3 regions of the Streptomyces sp. NPDC006393 genome follow, and region 3 is predicted to be linked to each of the others. Evidence: riboswitches for the same ligand, from Rfam matches in the RefSeq annotation. Region 3 holds a riboswitch; each other region holds the start of a gene.
The links. Region 3 has a riboswitch for thiamine pyrophosphate ahead of thiO (glycine oxidase ThiO). Riboswitches for the same ligand answer to the same signal wherever they lie in the genome.
Positions count from the first base shown of each region.

Region 1: it holds a riboswitch for thiamine pyrophosphate, as region 3 does, so the genes downstream of both, ABZ484_RS11060 (thiamine ABC transporter substrate-binding protein) here and thiO (glycine oxidase ThiO) in region 3, are expected to answer to the same signal.
Region 2: it holds a riboswitch for thiamine pyrophosphate, as region 3 does, so the genes downstream of both, thiC (phosphomethylpyrimidine synthase ThiC) here and thiO (glycine oxidase ThiO) in region 3, are expected to answer to the same signal.

Region 1 is NZ_JBEXZD010000018.1:14,040-18,901, reverse strand. It holds gene ABZ484_RS11065 (iron ABC transporter permease) at 1-313, opposite strand, end outside; gene ABZ484_RS11060 (thiamine ABC transporter substrate-binding protein) at 370-1,452, opposite strand; TPP riboswitch at 1,534-1,639, opposite strand; gene rlmN (23S rRNA (adenine(2503)-C(2))-methyltransferase RlmN) at 1,786-2,892, opposite strand; gene ABZ484_RS11050 (hypothetical protein) at 3,157-3,879, shown strand; gene ABZ484_RS11045 (hypothetical protein) at 4,049-4,222, shown strand; gene ABZ484_RS11040 (YciI family protein) at 4,349-4,702, opposite strand; gene ABZ484_RS11035 (hypothetical protein) at 4,808-4,862, shown strand, end outside.
Region 2 is NZ_JBEXZD010000031.1:2,290-7,151, forward strand. It holds gene ABZ484_RS15480 (hypothetical protein) at 1-124, shown strand, start outside; gene thiC (phosphomethylpyrimidine synthase ThiC) at 246-2,030, opposite strand; TPP riboswitch at 2,023-2,200, opposite strand; gene ABZ484_RS15490 (YibE/F family protein) at 2,272-3,633, shown strand; gene ABZ484_RS15495 (SsgA family sporulation/cell division regulator) at 3,724-4,161, opposite strand; gene ABZ484_RS15500 (IclR family transcriptional regulator C-terminal domain-containing protein) at 4,259-4,862, opposite strand, start outside.
Region 3 is NZ_JBEXZD010000006.1:74,901-79,762, forward strand. It holds gene ABZ484_RS04865 (thiazole synthase) at 1-162, opposite strand, end outside; gene thiS (sulfur carrier protein ThiS) at 166-366, opposite strand; gene thiO (glycine oxidase ThiO) at 363-1,526, opposite strand; TPP riboswitch at 1,524-1,635, opposite strand; gene ABZ484_RS04880 (FAD-dependent oxidoreductase) at 1,730-2,959, shown strand; gene ABZ484_RS04885 (Rv2175c family DNA-binding protein) at 3,103-3,468, shown strand; gene thiE (thiamine phosphate synthase) at 3,617-4,309, shown strand; gene metF (methylenetetrahydrofolate reductase [NAD(P)H]) at 4,460-4,862, shown strand, end outside.

The sequences.
Region 1 (4,862 bases), on a different contig from region 3:
CGAGGAAGGCGGTGCCGACGACGACGGTGGGCAGCACGAACGGCACGGTGACCACGGCCCGAAGGACCTGGCGGCCGGGGAAGTCGAAGCGGGCCAGGACATACGCGCCGGGCAGCGCGACCAGCAGGGTGAGCGCGGTGGACGCGAGCGCCTGCCAGGTGGTGAACCACAGCACGTGCCGGATGTCGGACTGTCCGAGCACGTCCACGATCCGCCCGACGTGCCAGGTCCCGTCGTCCTTCAGACCGCGCCGGACGATCGCGGCGACGGGGTAGGCGAAGAACACCGCGAAGAACGCGACGGGCACGGCCATCAGGCCGAGCCGCGCCGCGTTCCCCTTGCGGCCGCCCGTACGGTCCCTGCCGCCGGCTACTTCAGGACGAGCGAGGTCCACGACTTGACCCACTGATCACGGTCGGCGGCGATCTTGTCGGGGGCCATGGTCTCCGGGTCCTTGGCCTGGGGGCCGTACTCGGTGAACTCCGCAGGCACCTGGGCGCCCTTGGTCACCGGGTAGACGAACATGTTCAGCGGCATGTCGTCCTGGAACCGCTTGGTGAGCAGGAAGTCGAGGAACGCCTTGCCGCCCTTGGTGTTCCGGGCGTTGCTGAGCAGTCCCGCGTACTCGATCTGCCGGAAGCAGGTGCCGTACGCCACCCCGGTCGGCGCGGTCTTCGGCCTGGGGTCGGCGTAGACGACCTCGGCGGGCGGCGAGGACGCGTAGGAGACGACGAGCGGACGGTCGCCCTTGGCCTTCTTTCCGCCCGCGGATCCCGAGAACTCCTGGTCGTAGGCCTGCTCCCAGCCGTCGACGACCTTCACGCCGTTGGCCTTGAGCTTCTTCCAGTAGTCCTGCCAGCCGTCGTCACCGTACTTGGCGGCGCTGCCCAGCAGGAAGCCGAGGCCGGGCGAGGAGGTGGCGGCGTTCTCGGTGACGAGCAGGTTCTTGTACTGCGGCTTGACGAGGTCGTCGAAGGAGGCCGGCGGGGCCAGCTTGTGGTCGGCGAAGTACTTCTTGTCGTAGTTGACGCAGATGTCGCCGGAGTCGATCGGTGTGACCCGGTGCTCGGCCTCGTCGACCCGGTACTCGGGGAGCACCAGGTCGGAGCCCTTGGCCTGGTACGGCTGGAACAGGCCGTTGTCGAGGGCGCGGGAGAGCAGCGTGTTGTCGACACCGAAGAAGACGTCGCCCTGCGGGTTGTCCTTGGTGAGGATGGCCTTGTTGACGGCCTGGCCGGCGTCGCCGTCCTCGAGGACCTTGACGGTGTAGCCGGAGCTCTTCTCGAAGTCCTGGAGCACGTTCTTGGAGACGGCCCACGAGTTGTGGCTGACGAGGGTCACGGTCTTGGAGTCCGCGGCCTTTGACGTCCCCTTGCCGTCGGTCGAGCCGCACGCGGACAGCGTGACGAGGCCGAGTCCGACCGCCACGGCGACGAACGTCTTGTTGTGCACTGGATGTCCTCCTGGGGGTTGGCCAGGAAGAGACGCGGCCCTGCCCGGGATCCGCGAGGATGCCCGGGCAGGGCGCAACAGCTCGAGTGATGACCGAACTTCCTACCCAGAATGACCTGGGCGAGGTTCAGAGGGTCTGCGGCCGGTGCCGCACTCTCAGCGCTGTGGCGCTCCCCTGTCGGAATATGAAGATATGAACGCCCACAGACTACCGCCCGTCCGGCTCCCGGCCACCACCCGGCCGTCGACGGGCCACCACCCGACCATCGACCGGCCACCGTCCGGCCGTCGACGGACCAATGTCCGGCCGTCGTCCGGCCACCGTCCGTCCGGCTACCTCTCGGTGGCCGCCAGCTGACCGCACGCCCCGTCGATCTCCTGGCCGCGGGTGTCCCGGACGGTCACCGGCACCCCGTGCGCCGCGATCGCCTCGACGAACGCCTTCTCGTCCTCGGGGCGGGAGGCGGTCCACTTGGAGCCGGGGGTCGGGTTGAGCGGGATCAGATTGACGTGCACCGGCTTGCCCCTCAGGAGGCGGCCGAGCCGGTCGCCGCGCCAGGCCTGGTCGTTGATGTCCCGGATCAGCGCGTACTCGATGGACAGCCGGCGCCCGGACTTCGCGCTGTACTCGAAACCGGCGTCCAGCACCTCCCGCACCTTCCACCGTGTGTTCACGGGAACGAGGGTGTCGCGCAGCTCGTCGTCGGGGGCGTGCAGGGAGATGGCGAGCCGGCACTTGAGGCCCTCGTCGGCGAACCGGTGGATCGCCGGCACCAGGCCCACCGTGGAGACGGTGATCCCGCGCTGGGAGAGCCCCAGCCCGTCCGGCTCGGGGTCCGTCAGCGCGCGGATGGCACGGATCACCCGGTTGTAGTTGGCGAGCGGCTCGCCCATGCCCATGAAGACGATGTTGGACAGCCGCGCCGGTCCCCCGGGCACCTCGCCGTCCCGCAGCGCCCGCATCCCGTCCACGATCTGATGCACGATCTCGGCGGTCGACAGATTCCGGTCGAGTCCGGCCTGGCCGGTGGCACAGAACGGGCAGTTCATCCCGCACCCGGCCTGCGAACTGATGCACATGGTCACCCGGTCCGGGTAGCGCATCAGCACCGACTCCACGAGCGTGCCGTCGAACAGCCGCCACAGCGTCTTGCGGGTGGTCCCCTGGTCGGTCGACAGATGCCGCACGACCGTCATCAGCTCGGGAAGCAGCGCCTCCTGCAGCTTCACGCGCGATCCGGCCGGAATGTCGGTCCACTGCTCCGGGTCGTGCGCGTACCGCGCGAAGTAGTGCTGCGAGAGCTGCTTGGCACGAAACGGCTTCTCACCGATCGCGGCCACGGCCTCCTTGCGCTCGGCGGGCGAGAGATCGGCAAGGTGCCGCGGCGGCTTCTTGGCTCCGCGCGGGGCGACGAAAGTGAGTTCTCCGGGCTTGGGCATGGTGGTACCAGTGTCGCAGATCATCTCCGGGGCCCCAGGCCGGAGCGGGGTGGGGGTGGTCATCTGCGGGCGGCGCCTGTCAGGGGACGGCCCGGGCCCGGCGCTGTCAGCTCTCCAGGTGCAGGCTTCACAGACAGGGCCGCGCGCACTGTTCCATGGTTCGCGGCATGCCACGTTGGAGAGAACCCTTACGGAGAAGGCCCGCTACGTGGGGGGAACATGGGTCCTAGGTTTTCGATCATGATACATACTGCTATACGCAGCTTGGATCTCTACGTAACCCTGGGAGCGGCGGTTACATTCGGCGTTCTAGGCCTGGTGGGGAACGCCTCACAGAACGTAATAACCTCCGGAATTCTAGCAATCCTGGCCCTTGTAGCCATATCTCTTTTGAGGTTGCGCTCACAGGGTGAAAAGATCAATCAGTCTCTGGCTGAAATCAAAGACCGACCGAGCGCAGATCGCTTCTTCTCCGAGGTTGACGACAGGGATGAGATCAGGGAGATGATCTCGTCATCGCGAGAAGTATGGCTTCACGGCTGGACGCTCGGAATACACCTTGTCTCATACGCGGATGAGATCAGGAGAGCCGTCACCAAAGGTCTGCATATCAAAATTCTCGTGATTGAACCGCATAGCACGGCCATGACTGTCGCGGCCAGCGAGGCAGAGAACCATAGTGCAGACGAACTCAGCTCCAACTTGGAGGCCAACCTCAGAAGACTGGCTGCACCGATCGAAGGACCCATAGCTGGAAAATTGGAGATCAAGACCCTCAGTTACGTTCCTCACAACACGGTCATCGCTTCCGATCCGTCAGCCAGACATGGGAAAATTGTCATGCGAATCGCGACTTTCCGGGCGGACCATTGGCAGCGGCCAACCTTTACAGTCACTCGGCAGAACGATCCCGGGTGGTACGACTTCTTCAAGACGCAGTTTGACAGCAAGTGGGAATCAGGACGCCTGTATGCGTCACTCCCGTAGAACGGACGCCACAAGCCGGTCCACTGATCACGGGTCTCGCCCGCCGGCAAGGCTGACGAAGCCCATGGGCGTCAGTGGTCGCCACTGAGCGACGGCGGCCGGCCCACAAGGGTGGCTTCACCCCCTGCCTCAAGGGGCACACGGTCAGTGAGACTCACGGAGGTACGAGATGAGCGCCGGAGAACGGGCCAAGGCAAAGGCCGAACAGATCGTCGGAAAGACCGTGCGGACGGCGGCCCACGCGATGCACAAAGAAGCCCTCGCGGCGAAAGGCGCCGCTCTCGAAGCACGAGGCAAGATGCGGGGCGCGAAGGAACAGACCAAGGGCTCCTTCAAGCGCTGAGCGTGCTGCCGCAGGCTTGAACCCGTACCAGGAACGGCTGAAGGCCCAGGGAGAGGGAAACGACCTCTTGCCTGGGCCTGCGGTGTTCGGAGCGGGCGTCAGGTGGTGGATCCGCGGATCGGGGGCTCAGCTCTCGGGGTCGTACATGATCTCGCGCACCTCCTGTGCGCACCGGCACGCCTCGGCGATCTTCGCAGCCCACATGAGCGCGTCCTCGCGCGAGGGGACCTCGATGATCGAGAAACCGCCGACGACCGCCTTGGTCTCGGGGAACGGTCCGTCCGTGACCGTGCCGTCGGTGGCCACGAGGCTCGCCTGCTGACGTTCCACCCCGGCGCCGAAGATCCAGACACCTGCGTCCTTGGCCTCCTGGACCACCCGGTGGGAGGCCTCGCCGACCGCCGCGAAGTCCTCCTCGGGGAAGGTCATCGATCCGTCGTCGAACGAGATCAGGTACCGCGCCATCGTGTTCGCCTCCATGTTCAGCGACCACCCGGCCGCCTCGTCGCTGCTCCCGGTCCGACAGAGCGCCTGTCAGCTTCTCATCGGTCGGGCGTCGTCGGTCCGAGGTGGCATGATCCGGTCATGAGCCTCGCCGCGCGACAGCTCGCCCTGGCCATGCTGGACCGTCAGCTTCTGC
Region 2 (4,862 bases), on a different contig from region 3:
ACTCGGCTACGGCCGGCCCGGTTTCAGCAGCCCCGACGACGGCGTCCCGAGCTCCCGTCCGAGCTTCTCCAGCCCGGACTTCACCAGCCCGGACTTCGGAGGGCCCGAACACCAGCCGGAGTGACCAGCGCACCGGGGCCGCACCGGCCGACTCCCTCGGGGGCAGGCGGCTACGGCACCGGCTGGTCCGGGAGGCACAAGCGGTGCCCCCGGACCAGTACGACCACGGTGACGCTCCGCCGCGCTCAGTCGGCGATCGGCAGGTACACCCGGTTCCCCGCCTCCGCGAACTCCTTCGACTTCCGAGCCATGCCCTCCTCGATCTCGTCGCGGCTGGTGCCGTGTTCACGCCGGATGTCCTGCGAGATCTTCATCGAACAGAACTTCGGGCCGCACATCGAGCAGAAGTGGGCCGTCTTCGCGGGTTCCGCCGGGAGGGTCTCGTCGTGGAACTCCCGTGCCGTGTCCGGGTCGAGGGCGAGGTTGAACTGGTCCTCCCACCGGAACTCGAAGCGGGCGTCGGACAGGGCGTCGTCCCACTGCTGCGCACCGGGGTGTCCCTTGGCGAGGTCGGCTGCGTGAGCGGCGATCTTGTAGGTGATGACACCGGTCTTGACGTCGTCCCGGTTGGGCAGGCCCAAGTGCTCCTTGGGCGTGACGTAGCAGAGCATGGCCGTGCCCCACCAGGCGATCATCGCGGCACCGATGCCGGAGGTGATGTGGTCGTACGCCGGAGCGACGTCCGTCGTCAGCGGGCCGAGCGTATAGAACGGAGCTTCATCGCAGATCTCCTGCTGAAGGTCGATGTTCTCCTTGATCTTGTGCATCGGGACGTGTCCCGGGCCCTCGATCATGGTCTGTACGTGGAAACGCCCGGCGATGCGGTTGAGTTCCCCGAGCGTGCGCAACTCCGCGAACTGGGCCTCGTCGTTGGCGTCCGCGATGGAGCCCGGCCTGAGACCGTCACCGAGGGAGTACGTGACGTCGTAGGCGGCGAGGATCTCGCAGAGCTCCTCGAAGTTCTCGTAGAGGAACGACTCCTTGTGGTGCGCGAGACACCAGGCCGCCATGATCGAGCCGCCGCGCGAGACGATGCCGGTCTTGCGGTTCGCGGTCAGCGGCACATACGCCAGGCGCACGCCGGCGTGGACCGTCATGTAGTCCACGCCCTGTTCGGCCTGCTCGACGACCGTGTCCTTGTAGATCTCCCAGGTCAGCTCCTCGGCCTTGCCGTCGACCTTCTCCAGGGCCTGGTAGAGCGGCACGGTGCCGATGGGAACAGGGGAGTTGCGCAGCACCCACTCACGGGTGGTGTGGATGTTGCGGCCGGTGGAGAGGTCCATGACCGTGTCGGCGCCCCAGCGGGTCGCCCAGGTCATCTTCTCGACCTCCTCCTCGATCGAGGAGGTGACCGCGGAGTTGCCGATGTTCGCGTTGACCTTCACCAGGAACCGCTTGCCGATGATCATCGGCTCGATCTCCGGGTGGTTGACGTTGGCCGGCAGTACCGCGCGACCCGCCGCGATCTCCTCGCGGACGACCTCGGGAGAAACGTTCTCCCGGAGTGCCACGAACTCCATCTCCGGCGTGATCTCCCCGCGGCGCGCGTACGCGAGTTGCGTCACCGCCTGGCCGCCACGCCCGCGGCGCGGCTGGCGCGGCCGGCCCGGGAACACCGCGTCGAGGTTGCGCAGGCCCCCACGCGGCGAGGTGTGCTTGATCCCGTCGTCCTCGGGACGTACGGGACGGCCCGCGTACTCCTCGGTGTCGCCGCGGGTGATGATCCAGTTCTCCCGCAGCGGTGACAGGCCCCTGCGGACATCGGTGTCGACGAGCGGATCGGTGTACGGGCCCGAGGTGTCGTACAGCGTGACCGACTGCCCGTTGGTGAGGTGCACCTGACGGACCGGCACCCGCAGGTCGGGGCGTGAACCCTCGACATACCCCTTGTGCCAGCCGATGGACTTCCCGGCCTCCTGGGACTTCTCGTCCTGAGCGGAGGCAGGCGTGCGTACGTCCTTGTTGGTCATGAGACCTACTCCCTACGCCGGCATTACCCGGTAACAGGTTCGGCGGTCGACGCAGCGGTTCTCGTCTGCCGGCGTTTCATGTGAAACATCACTCGTTCCACGTGAAACATCGCAAAGACGAAGGTCAGCGCCCTCTCAGCCCGGTGCTCCGAGCTCCCGCGTGTGCAAAGGTGTCTCCACGCTAGCGTCATTTGTGGCGCGGTGAACAGTGGGCCCCTGCCGTTCTTGCGATGATCTGGCGGTGACCACGACACAGCAGTCCCCCCACGGGCCGCCTCCCGGGAGTGGCGGGCACGCGCACGCGCACGGCCACAGCCATGGACCGGCCGCCCCCGTCTCCCAGCACCTCCGCAAGGTCATCGCGGCCATCCTGATCCCGTTCGCCGCCGCGGTCGTGGTCGGGCTCGTGGTGCTCTGGCCCGGCGGCGCACCGTCGCACCAGCGCACCGGTGTGGGCTTCGACCGGCAGACGCAGCAGGCCACGGTCACCAAGGTGGTGGCGGTGAGCTGCAAGTCGGTGAACGCCTCCGGGGACACGCCGACCGGCGACACCTCGACGGCCGAGGGCTCCTCCGCGCAAGCCCAGGCGACCGGCACCTGCAAGAAGGCCACGGTCCGTGTCGACACCGGCAACGACAAGGGGCGTACCTTCACCGAGATCGTGCAGCCGGACCAGTCACGGCAGTTGCACCAGGGCGAGGAGGTCGTGGTCGCCTACGAACCCTCCGCACCGAAGGAACTGCAGTACTCGGTCACCGACGTCAACCGGCGCTTCCCGATGGCGCTGCTGGCCGGTGTCTTCGCGCTCGCCGTCGTGGTCGTGGGGCGGATGCGGGGCGTCATGGCGCTGATCGCGCTGGCGGTCAGCTTCCTGGTGCTGAACCTGTTCGTCCTGCCCGCGATTCTCCAGGGTTCGAACCCGCTGCTCGTGGCCGTGGTGGGGTCGAGCGCCATCATGCTGATCGCCCTGTACATGTGTCATGGCCTGTCCGCCCGCACATCGGTGGCGGTGCTCGGTACGCTGATCTCGCTGGTGCTGATCGGCGTCCTGGGCTCACTGTTCATCGGCTGGGCCGCGCTCACCGGCAACACCGACGACAACACCGGTCTGATCCATGGCCTGTACCCGTCGATCGACATGAGCGGTCTGCTGCTCGCCGGGGTCATCATCGGCTCGCTCGGCGTCCTCGACGACGTGACCGTGACGCAGACGTCGGCGGTCTGGGAGCTGCACGAGGCCAATCCGGCGATGGGCTGGCGCGGTTTGTACCGCGCGGGCATCCGCATCGGCCGCGACCACATCGCGTCCGTCGTCAACACCCTTGTCCTGGCCTACGCGGGCGCGGCGCTTCCGCTGCTGCTGCTCTTCTCCATCGCGCAGAGCAGCGTGGGGACCGTCGCCAACAGTGAGCTGGTCGCGGAGGAGATCGTCCGCACGCTGGTGGGCTCGATCGGCCTGGTCGCCTCCGTGCCGGTCACCACCGCCCTCGCGGCACTCGTGGTCTCGGCCGACCGTACGGGGAGCGGGCCGATGCCCGGGCGCGCGATGCCCGGCGTGCCGGCTCCCGCGCGCGGCGGCAGGGGAAGACGCCGCAAGCGGTGACCCCGGGGGACGGGATCTCCTGTCGCTTCATGTGACCGGGGTACGCGGTGAAGCGTTACGCCACCGCACACGCCCCGTTGCCGAAACGCTTCAGCCCGCGCTCTGTTCCTCGGCCAGGATGCGCCCCAGGGCCTCGTCGAGGTGCGCGTCGAAGTCGGCCAGAGCACCCTCTTGGCCCAGCGGCACCAACTTGTCCGTGCGGTCCAGGAACGCCACGAGAGGTGCCGTGGAGGAACGGAACAGCGCCCGGTCGCCGCCGACCTGAAGGCGGATCAGAACCTCGCTCAGCGAGTCCGCGTCCGCGGGCGAGATCCGGACATCGCCGTCCCCGCACGGTGTGCCCACCCCGTCGATCAGCAGCTCCCGTCCGAAGGCCCAGGTCACGGGGGCATCTCCGGGCAAGTGGAACGTCAGCCGTACGGCGTAGGGATCACAGGTCTCGTACCGCAGCTCCACCGGGATGCGGAAGGAGAGCTCCTCGGACACGAGAAAGCTCATCATGACCTCTGCCTGTACGGACTCGCGCATCGCTACCCCGTCATCTGCCGTCGACTGGCCGGGAATCATCCCCGTGACACTGTGGCATCTTGCTGAACGTACACAGCAGATCACAAGGAGTAAGTTTTCAGATACTGATAGCGAGCGCGAGGGCGCCGGCACACCGTTCCACCTCGTGCTGCAGTTGCAGCGCCGCGGTCATCAGCCGGTCGTCCTGGTGGGCGGGAAGCGACAGGGCGAACGTCACCGCCGTCGCGCCCACCGTGATGGGAACGGCCGCGCAGACCGTCCCCAGGGCGTACTCCTGCCGCTCCGTCACCGGCTGCATCCGGCGCATCCGTTCCAGACGCCGCAGAAAGCTGTGATCGTCACGGACCGTGTACGGAGTGATGGACCGCACGGGATAGCGGTCGAGGTGGTCGCGGCGGGCGCCGTCGTCCAGCTGGGACAGCAGGCACTGGCCGATGGCGTGCGCATGCCCGGTCTCCCGGAAGTCGGCCCACTCCTCGACCGCCGGACCGGCCGGGGTGTCGGAGACGCACATGACGTCGATCTCGCCGTCCCGGTACATCGCGTAGTACACGGGCGCACCGATCAGATCACGCCATTGTGCGAGCGTCTCGACGATCGTGGTGCGACGTTTCTGCGCGGCTCCGCTGCTGCTCAGCCGCTCGGCCGCCTCACCCAGGAAGAACAGCCCCCGGTCGCGGTGCAGATAGCCCTCATGGACC
Region 3 (4,862 bases):
GTGCACCGAGGGGTTCACCCGGCGCATGGCGACCGTGGTCAGTTCCGTGCCGGACGCCACCAGGGCCCGCTCCAGCACGTCCAGGCTGGGCGCACCGCCCGTGCCCATGATCAGCCGGGACGCGAAGGACGTGGCACCGAGGACAAGGGGATCGTCGGCCATGGGTCAGCCTCCCTGCACCGCGGTCAGCACTTCGACGCGGTCGCCCTCGCTCAGGGTCGTGGACGGCCACTGCGCGCGCGGGACGACGGTCTCGTTGAGGGCGGCGGCCACCCCGGAGGGCGCCGCGGTCAGGCTCCGCACGACGGTGTCCAGAGCGGTGCCGGGCGAGAACCGGTGGGGCTCGCCGTTGACGGAGATGTTCATGCGGGCTGCTCCGTGAGGGCGGCGGCGAAGCGCCGCGGGGTGAAGGGACGGGCCTCGTCCGGGAGTTCGCCGGTGGCCAGGGCGTGCGCCATGGCGTCACCGGTGACCGGGGTGAGCAGCACGCCGTTGCGGTAGTGGCCGGTGGCCAGCAGCAGCCCGTCCAGCTCGGTCGGGCCGAGCAGCGGCGCGTTGTCGGGTGAGCCGGGGCGAAGCCCGGCCCGGGTCTCGGTCAGCGGCAGCTCGGTGATCCCGGGGACCAGTTCGTGGGCGTCGCGCAGCAGTTCGTACACCCCGCCGGCCGTCACCGTCGTGTCCCAGCCCAGCTCCTCGCTGGTGGCGCCGACGACCAGCTCGCCGCTCACCCGCGGCACCAGGTAGACGTGGCTGCCGCGCACCACGGCCCGCACCGTGCGGCTCAGGAACGGCGCGTACCGCTTCGGCACGGTCAGCCGCAGGACCTGCCCCTTGACCGGCCGCACCGGTGGCAGCACCTCGTCCGGCACCCCGGCCAGCTGCCCGCTGCGGCTGCCCGCGGCGAGCACCACCTGTCCCGCGCCGAGCTCCGTGCCGTCGCGCAGCACACAGCCGGCGGCCCGGTCCCCGCGCACGGTGAGCCGCTCGGCCCACGCGCGGTGGACGACCACCCCGGCCCGCTCGCACGCGGCCACCAGGGCGGCGGCGAGCCGTCGCGGGTCGATCTGGTGGTCGCCGTCGACCCGCAGCCCGCCGCGCACGCCCGGCGCGAGCATCGGCTCCAGGCGCCGGCAGTCCCGCCCGGACAGCCACTCCGACTCCAGGCCCGAGGCGCGCTGGAGGTCGTGCAGTTCCCGCAGGTGGGCGCGGTCGTCGGCGTCCAGCGCCACGGCGAGCGTGCCGCAGCGGCGGTAGCCGAGGTCGTGGCCGGTCAGCTCGGTCAGCTCGGCCGCGAAGTCCGGGTAGCGGCGGGCCGAGGCGAGGTTCAGCCCGAGCAGCGTCTGCTCGCCGTAGTGCAGTTCCGTGACGGCGGCCAGCATTCCGGCCGCGACCTGCGCGGCCCCACCGCCCGGTTCGGGGTCCACCACGGCCGTGGTGAACCCGCGCTGCGCGGCCCGCCAGGCCGTCACGAGTCCGATGATCCCGCCCCCGATGACGAGGACGTCTGACGTACGTGGCAACGACATGGGCGTCCAGCCCCTCCCTTCGCCGGCATGACCCGGATCAGGTTCGTACGGTCGGAGGCCGCCAGCCTCCCTCTCAGCCCGGTGCGTCCGGGCTCCCGCGAGTGCTTGTCGGAGGCCACCCTAGCCCCTGGGGCGGAGCACTCGTAAGGGAGCCTCTCGCATGCCCCCTGACCGACCGAACCGTCGGTGACTATGGTGATCAGGTGAGCGAGCAGACGCAGGAACAGGGCATGTCACAGCCGCGGCGGGTGGTCGTCGTCGGTGCGGGCATGGCCGGTGTGCAGACCGCGGTCGCCCTGCGCGAGCAGGGCTTCACCGGCACCGTCACGCTGATCGGCGCCGAACCCCACCAGCCCTACGACCGGCCGCCGCTGTCCAAGGCGGTGCTGCTCGGCAAGGCCGAGGGCTCGGCCTTCGACGTCGACTTCGAGTCGCTCGCCCTCGAACTGCGGCTCGGCTGCGAGGCGCTCGCCGTCCGCCCCGAGGCCCATGTGCTCGACACCTCCGAGGGGCCGGTGCCCTACGACGTCCTCGTCGTGGCCACCGGCGCCGAACCGGTCCGGCTGCCCGGCGCCGAGGGCGTCCCCGGCGTCCATCTGCTGCGCACCCTCGACGACGCCGAACGGCTGCGGCCCGTGCTCGCCGAGCAGCACGACATCGTGGTCGTCGGCGCGGGCTGGATCGGCGCCGAGTTCGCCACCGCCGCCCGCGAGGCGGGCTGCGCGGTGACCGTCGTGGAGGCGGCGGACCGGCCGCTCGCCGGGGCCCTGCCCGCCGAGGTGGCCGCGCCGATGACCACCTGGTACGCCGACAGCGGGGCCGAGCTGCGCACGCACGCGCGCGTGGAGCACGTCGAGCCCGGTGCGGTGGTGCTCGACGACGGCTCACGGCTGCCCGCGGGCGCCGTCGTGGTCGGCATCGGCGCACGCCCCGCGACCGCCTGGCTCGCCGGTTCCGGCATCGCGCTGGGGGAGCAGGGGGAGGTGCTCGCCGACGACCGTCTGCGCACGTCCGTGGCGGACGTGTACGCGGTCGGGGACTGCGCCTCCTTCCCCTCCGGGCGGTACGGCGAGCGGCTGCTCGTCCACCACTGGGACAACGCGCTCCAGGGTCCGCGCACGGTCGCCGCCAACATCATCGGCCTGACGCCCGCCGTCTACGACCCGGTGCCGTACTTCTGGTCCGAGCAGTTCGGCCGTTTCGTGCAGTACGCCGGTCACCACACGTCCGCCGACGCCACCGTCTGGCGCGGCGAGCCGTCCGGCCCGGCGTGGACGGTCTGCTGGCTGCGCGGGGACCGGCTGGTCGCCCTGCTGGCGGTCGGCCGGCCGCGGGACCTGGCACAGGGCAGACGGCTGATCGAGGCCGGCACGCCGATGGACCCGGAGCTGCTGGCGGACCCGGCCAGGCCGCTGAAGGCGGCCACGGCGTAGCGCCGCGGGGCGCGCCACGGGGCGTGTCGCGGGGTTTCGCGGGGGCGTCGCAGGGCGCCGTACGTGCGATGTTCTCCCGCGGGTTCTCCCAGGTGGACGGGCCTGACTTCCGACTGTCAGTGGCGGATGGCAGGCTTGGATCCGTGACCGAGATTGACGCGAAGATCGATGCTCTCGTCCCCGACTGGCTCACCCTGCCCGAGATCGCCGAGATGTTCGGCGTCGAGGTGACGAGGGTGCGGCAGCTGGTGAAGGAGGGCCAGCTCATCGCCGTACGCCGTGGTGAGAACCGCGCACTGCACGTCCCCGCCGCCTTCATCGACGGGGACAAGGTCGTCAAGGGCCTGTCCGGGACCCTGACGCTCCTGCGGGACGACGGTTTCACGGTCGAAGAGATGATCGAGTGGCTCTTCACCCCCGACCCGAGCCTGCCCGGCACCCCCGCGCAGGCCCTGAGCGAGAATCGCGGCACGGAGGTGAAGCGCCGCGCCCAGGCGCTCGCCGTCTGACCGGTACCGCCTGAACAACCCGATCCGGCGTACGGGCCACGGCCGGGCGGCCACGGCCGCTTCGCCACAGCCGCCCCGCCGCGGCCCGTACGCCCTCGACACACCGCGCCGACAACGCAGCACCGCACCCAACCGGGGGGATCCACCCATGCCCGTGCCCGCCACCGACACCGCCGCAGTCGCAGCCACCGCCCGTGACCGGCTCGCCGGCGCGCGCCTGTACCTGTGCACGGACGCCCGCACCCGCCAGGGCGACCTGCCCGAGTTCCTCGACGCGGTGCTGGCCGGCGGGGTCGACATCGTGCAGCTGCGCGACAAGGGCATGGAGGCGGGCGAGGAGCTGGAGCACCTCCAGGTGTTCGCCGACGCCTGCGCCCGCCACGGCAAGCTGCTCGCCGTCAACGACCGCGCCGACGTCGCCCACGCCGCCCGCGCGGACGTGCTGCACCTCGGCCAGGGCGATCTGCCGGTGCCCGCGGCCCGCGCGATACTCGGCGACGGTGTCCTGATCGGCCGCTCCACGCACGCCGAGTCCGAGGCCGCCGCGGCCGCCGTCCAGGACGGCGTGGACTACTTCTGCACGGGCCCCTGCTGGCCCACCCCCACCAAGCCCGGACGCCACGCGCCCGGCCTCGGCCTGGTCCGGTACACGGCGTCCCTCGGCACCGACCGCCCCTGGTTCGCCATCGGCGGCATCGATCTCGGCAATCTGGACGAGGTCCTCGACGCCGGCGCCCGCCGCGTCGTCGTGGTCCGGGCGATCACCGAGGCCGAGGACCCCGGCGCGGCGGCGGCGGAGTTCGCCAAGCGGCTGCGGCAGGATCCGCCGGACACCCTCTAGCCAGAGGGGGTCGCCGCGGACGGACGGCGGGAGGAGTGGTTCCCGCCCTCTTGTCCGGTGGTTGTCCGATGGGTGGACAAGAATCCGGCAATTCCGGCAAATTCCCGGCGTTCGGTTGGGGGACCGCCGCCCCCTGGCTAACCTGCGAGTATGGCCCTCGGCACCGCATCCACCAGGTCGGACCACGCCCGCACCGTGCGCGACATGCTCGCGACGGGCAAGACGACGTATTCGTTCGAGTTCTACGCCCCCAAGACCCCGAAGGGCGAGCGGAACCTGTGGAACGCGCTGCGCCGGGTCGAGGCCGTGGCGCCCGACTTCGTCTCCGTGACCTACGGCGCGGGCGGCTCGACGCGCGCGGGCACGGTCAAGGCGACCGAGGCCATCGCCTCCGACACCACGCTCACCCCGATCGCCCACCTCACCGCCGTCGACCACTCGGTGGCCGACCTGCGCAACATCATCGGGCAGTACGCCGACGCCGGGATCCGCAACATGCTGGCGCTGCGCGGCGACCCGCCCGGTGACCCGATGGGCGACTGGGTGCCGCACC